Linked DNA regions of Caldalkalibacillus thermarum. The main gene of each other region encodes a partner of the protein of the gene in region 2 in a complex. Links are inferred from orthologs where the notes say so. Each region holds a gene or a part of one and is shown on either strand. Other genes may lie near its edges.

Region 1 (2,915 bases), on a different replicon or contig from region 2:
TATAACCCTGCATACTCTTTGGTCCGCTCCATGGCAATCACGTCCTTAGGATCTTGCACCACACAAATGACAGAGCGGTCCCGCCCTTTATCCTGGCAAATCCGGCAGGGATCAATATCCGTAATGTTATGGCAGGCCGAACAATAAGTTAAGCCCCGTTTGGCATTGACCAGCGCCTTGGCTAGATCAAGCACATCATCTTCCTTCATGCTTAACACAAAAAAAGCCAGACGGCTGGCCGTTTTAGGACCGATGCCTGGCAATTTCATAAAACCTTCGATCAATTTGGCGATGGGTTCCGGATAATGCACATACGTTCCCCCTTCACATTAGGCCTGTGTTAGAACAGTCCTGGAATGTTCAGACCGCCTGTCAGCTTGCCCATATCGCTTTGAATTAATTCGTCCGCTTTCTTCATGGCATCATTCATGGCAGCCATGATCAGATCCTCCAGCATCTCCACATCATCCGGATCGACCGCTTCAGGTTTAATGCTCACATTCACCAGTTCCTTGTGACCGTTTAAAGTAATGCTGACCATCCCGCCGCCAGCGGTTCCTTCAACCGTTTTTTCCTTTAACTCTTCCTGTACCTTTTGCATCTGTTTTTGCATTTTTTGCATTTGCTTCATCATGTTGTGCATGTTTCTCATGGGAATGAAACCTCCTTTGTCATCATTCATGGCGATCCTCAACCACTTCAACCAGCTCTTCCCCTACCAGGCGGACCGCTTCACTGTAAAAAGGATCCTGTTTCTCTTTGGCCTGGTCTTCTGCTTGCTTCTCTTTGTTCTCTTTGTGTTCTGCTATATATTGCTGTTTAAGCTCTTCCCATTCATTATACATAATTGTGACCATTTGTGCCTCTGTTTGTAGGTGACGGCAAACCACCTGTTCAATCAGCTGGCGGTGGCTCTCTTTTTCGGTTGTCTCCCGGTGGATCGCACTTTTGAAGGCCAGCAAGAAGAAACTGGGACCGCAGGCTACTGGCTCGCCATCCCGCAGCCAGGCATGGACCGTAATCTGTTTCCGCTTCACTTCTTCCAAAATGGCTGGCCACTTCTCCTGCAAATGTTTTAACATGGACTTGCTGGCTGTTGTTAACCACTTTTTTAATTGGGTGACGGACAAAGACGATGGGGATGCAGGGCGGCGCTTGCCCACAGCTCTGGAGCTCTTCTCCTCTTGTCCTGCTGTAGCGGTGCTGCCCTGTTGGCTCAGCCGTTTGAGCGTTTTTTCTAACATATCAACTTTGGCCTTGAGTTGTTCTACCTCTTCACTCGTCGCCGCTAGCTGGTCAAGATCATGGCGCGCTGCAACCTCTTTGGAAGCCGGCTGGGCCAGTTGATGGGTCAGCTGAATCAAAGCCACTTCCAAAAAAACGCGGGGATGGTGTGTCCATTTCATGTCCTGCTGGGCCCGGCTGAGCCGCTCAATGGCCTGAAACAGATGCTCATCCTGGTAGGTTTCAATTCTTTCCTTCAACTGTTCTGTCAGCTGCAACCGCTGAAATCCCTCAGCTAACCCTGGGGCCTGCCGGTACAGCAACACATCCCGGTAAAAGTAAATTAAGTCTTCCACAATGCGAACCGGTTCCTTCCCCTCTTCAATCAACAGGTTTAAACGCCTGATGGCTTCTTCCGTCTTGTTCCTCAGCAGGCAATCAGCCAGGTCGGTTAATGCTTCCTGGGCCACTGAACCGGTAACGGCCTCCACATCGGCCACCGTCACCTCTCCATCGGCATAGGAGACAACCTGGTCAAGCAAACTGAGGCAATCGCGCATACCGCCTTCTGCCACTTGAGTCAAAAGCTCCAGGGCTTCCTCTTGGACCTGGAAGCCTTCTTCAGCGCATATCAACTTGAGCCGCTTAAGCATCTCTTTTTGGGAAATACGCTTAAAATCAAACCGTTGACAGCGGGACATAATGGTGAGAGGAATCTTATGCGGTTCGGTGGTAGCCAAAATAAACATCACGTGGGAGGGGGGTTCTTCAAGCGTTTTAAGCAAAGCGTTAAACGCCCCTTGGCTTAGCATATGAACCTCATCAATGATGTACACTTTTAAGCGCACTTCAGTGGGGGCATATTTCACTTTATCCCGCAGATCCCGTATTTCATCCACACCATTGTTGGAAGCCGCATCGATTTCAACCACATCAACCACTGTTCCCTGGGTAATCCCGCGGCAAGCAGCACACTGATTGCAAGGTTCAGCCGTCGGAGCCTCCTGACAGTTGACCGCCTTAGCCATGATCTTTGCTGTGCTTGTTTTCCCGGTCCCCCTTGGACCGGTGAACAGGTAAGCATGGGTATACGTTTGATTGACCAAGGCATTCTGCAAAGTTTGCGTAATGTGTTCTTGTCCTATCACATCACGAAAGGTCTGGGGCCGCCAGACACGATATAACGCTTGGTACGTCATGGTCAACCTCTCCGTTTCAAACATGCCGTCTTAATTTCCTTCTGCTTGCTTACACCCGCTTCTCCACATGAGTCTCTCCTCGCAACTTATATTATTATACCGCGGGCAAACACTTAAAAAAAGACTCTCCGCCGCCCAAAGAAAGCTCTTGCGCTTAAGCGTCCAGATAGGGGATACATACGTGAAAGGTGGTGCCATACCCTTTCGAGGAAACCCGTATCTTGCCTCCCATATCATGGATAATCCGTTGGCAGATTGAAAGGCCCAAGCCAGTCCCTTCCTCCTTGGTGGTAAAAAACGGTTCAAAAATTTTATCAATCACATAAGGCGGAATGCCTGGTCCAGTGTCCATAATATCAATGCGGATCATTTGTTCTTCCCGTAAAAGTTGAGAGGACAAGCTGAGCTGCCCTTTGTTGCCCATGGCTTCAATCGCGTTTTTACAAATATTCAGGAACACCTGTTTTAACAGCTCCTTATCTCCCAAAACCG
Region 2 (2,932 bases):
TGATCTGGCTGTGAATCTCTTGAGCCCATTGTTCCAGCTTGTGCAGAAACTTGAAACGCTTTTGATATAATTTGACCGCCACGTCAATAAGCTGCTGGGTAAAGACGTCAACCATGGGACGGTGTTTTTCCCGGTCAGTCCATTCTTTCAAGAGAGCATTGCGCTGCATTAATAGTTTCTGATAACGCCCCAAATCGTATAAGTAATTGGCACTCACCTGCCCCAGCTCCATATCAATAAAACGACGGCGCACCTGAGGACTTCCTTTGACCAATTCGAGATCCTCAGGTGCAAACATCACCACATTTAAGGTGCCGATATAATCACTTAACCGTTTTTGTTCCAAGTGATTCAGCTTGGCCCGTTTTCCTCTTTGAGAAATGTGTAATTCCAGCGTAACAGAGCCGTATTTTTTTTCTAGCTCTGCGGCTAGCGTAGTGTGCGCCTTGTGCCACTGAATCAGTTCCTTCTCCTTGGAGGTGCGGTGAGATTTGGTCATGGCCAACACATATAACGACTCTAAAAGGTTGGTTTTTCCTTGGGCATTGTCCCCAATAAACAAATAGATCCCCGGTTGGAACTCTAGCTCAAGGGTAGCATAATTGCGAAAATGTTGCAGGGTTAAACGTTTGACATACAAAGGGAATCCCCCTAGCTTTGTGCAGCAATCTTAACCTGACCAAAGCCGTCAATTTCAATGACATCACCAGGGTATAGTTTCCGTCCCCGGCGGTTTTCCGTTTGGCCATTAACCAGAACGTCATGTTCGGCCAGAAACCATTTGGCTTGCCCGCCAGTATCGATGACACCTACCAGTTTTAACAGTTGTCCCAGTGTAATATAAGGTGTGGAAATGTGGATGATCTTGGCCAAAACAATTCACCTTTTCCTCTGTGCTGGTCTTGCGAAGAAATTGGTTTGTTCCCGCTCATTGTTACAACTCAGGTAAGAGATATAAAACTTAAGAGAACTTAATAGGTTCTCACAGGAAGAATAAGGTGCAGCATATGTTCATGATCTGTTGGCTTAATCACAAACGGGCTTAAGGCACCTGTAAATTGGATCGAAACCTGCGGCGAGTCAATGACACGGAGGGCATCCAGCATAAATCTGGCGTTAAACGCGATCTGAATTTCTTCCCCTTCTATATGGTGAGCGTTAACCTGCTCAAACACTTGCCCGATTTCCGGGGTGTTAGAGGTAATATGGATGCGCTCTTCTTGTATACTCAATTTTACCACATGTTTACTGTCTTTCGCTAAAAGAGATGCGCGTTCAATGGCGGACAAAAGCGCTTTCGTTTCCACTTCCAGCGTGGTTTTGCTTGTTGAGGGAATGATGCGCTCTGTATCTGGATACGTGCCGTCCAACAGGCGGGAGTAAAAGAGCAAGCGTCCTGCTTTGACCAGCATCTGATTATTGGTAATCACGATATCAACCGGATCTGACTCGTCTTCTAAAATGCGCTGCAATTCGTTCATGCTCCGCCCAGGAATGACCACATTTTCAAGATAGAGGTTGTGATTGACTTCCACTTGGGCAGAACGGTGTGCTAAGCGGTGGCTGTCGGTAGCCACTAACGTCAGCAGCCCTTCCTCCAGTTTAAGCAAGACCCCTGTTAAAATGGGACGGGATTCCAATGTGGAGACGGCAAAGGATGTTTGACGAATCAAACTTTTAAGCAACTGGGCCGGAATGCTGAAGACCTGATCCTCTTCCAGTTGGGGCAGGCGGGGATATTCTTCAGCATTTAATCCGTTTAAATTAAACTCCGTTGATCCGGAGCGAATGTGAGTGACTTCATTTTCCAGCACTTCAATCTCAATGTGTTCAGCTGGCAGTTTTTTGACGATTTCTGCAAAATATTTGGCCGGAAGGACGATACTACCTATTTTAACCACTTTAATTAATTCTATATCATCCCGTTGGGCGGGAATGGAAACCTGGATGGAAATGTCAGAATCACTGCCGGTTAAAATGCATTCTTCATGGGTAGCTGTCAGTTTGATACCGGTTAGAATAGGGATTGTGGTCCGCGATGATACGGCTTTGGATACCTGATTAACCGCTTCTTTTAAAGCTTCTCGATCCACCACAATATGCATGCTGTCGACCTCCAAATTTTTTTAGCATATGCCATTTATTTTAGCATAATATATTAATTTAGTTCGTATTAATCATTAATGCCTGTGTAATTGTGGATAACTTGATCTCTGGCAGCAAAATAAAGCCTATACACATGTGGATGGCGTGTGTATAGGCTTGTTTTGTTATACACATGTTGATATTAAGTCTCTTTCTTGATCACTTTGATCAGATGTTCCACTATTTTTTGAAACGAGGTATCTTTTTGCAGATCCTTTTTTATTTTTTCGTGGGCGTGAATGACGGTCGTATGGTCTCGTCCGCCAAATTCTTGCCCAATTTTGGGCAGGGAAGAATCGGTCAGTTCGCGGGATAAGTACATGGCCACTTGACGTGGGTAGGCAATTGACTTGGTCCGTTTTTTCCCTTTTAAATCTTCAACCTTTAAACCGAAATGGTCAGCAACGACTTGTTGAATATGGGCAATCGTGATCAAGTGAGGTTTGTTACTCGGCGCAATATCTTTCAAGGCTTCCTGGGCCAGCTCCGTGCTGATATCTTGATTGGTCATGGTACTGTACGCCACGACCCGGGTTAAGGCCCCTTCCAGTTCGCGGATATTGGTATTGATGAGATCGGCAATGTACACTAAAACCTCATTGGGAATATCCAGATTTTCAGCCTTTGCCTTTTTACGCAGGATGGCAATCCTGGTTTCCAGATCGGGCGGCGTGATGTCGGTGATTAAGCCCCATTCAAACCTGGAGCGCAGCCTGTCTTCCAATGTAGGGATCTCTTTAGGTGGTCTGTCGCTTGAGATCACAATTTGTTTCGCTTCCTCATGCAA

The links.
Region 1: the proteins of dnaN (region 2) and dnaX are in contact, whole or in part, in a cryo-EM structure (PDB 8GIZ), measured with the Escherichia coli proteins. The link is inferred for Caldalkalibacillus thermarum from one-to-one orthologs.

What each region holds. Positions count from the first base shown.
Region 1 is NZ_BMKZ01000073.1:2,026-4,940, forward strand. The notes cover bases 50-2,915. They hold dnaX (DNA polymerase III subunit gamma/tau), read right to left. Parts: upstream 2,424-2,915; coding sequence 675-2,423; downstream 50-674. Other genes in these bases: recR (recombination mediator RecR), read right to left, coding at 50-311; IEW48_RS15975 (YbaB/EbfC family nucleoid-associated protein), read right to left, coding at 341-652; IEW48_RS15985 (ATP-binding protein), read right to left, coding at 2,578-2,915. Outside these bases: more of recR, read right to left, coding at 1-49. UniProt on the Escherichia coli protein: Part of the beta sliding clamp loading complex, which hydrolyzes ATP to load the beta clamp onto primed DNA to form the DNA replication pre-initiation complex.
Region 2 is NZ_BMKZ01000046.1:13,313-16,244, forward strand. Bases 39-2,921 are described here. They hold dnaN (DNA polymerase III subunit beta), read right to left. Parts: upstream 2,106-2,921; coding sequence 972-2,105; downstream 39-971. Other genes in these bases: recF (DNA replication/repair protein RecF), read right to left, coding at 39-640; yaaA (S4 domain-containing protein YaaA), read right to left, coding at 652-873; dnaA (chromosomal replication initiator protein DnaA), read right to left, coding at 2,288-2,921. Also shown: more of recF, read right to left, coding at 1-38; more of dnaA, read right to left, coding at 2,922-2,932. UniProt on the Escherichia coli protein: Confers DNA tethering and processivity to DNA polymerases and other proteins. Acts as a clamp, forming a ring around DNA (a reaction catalyzed by the clamp-loading complex) which diffuses in an ATP-independent manner freely and bidirectionally along dsDNA.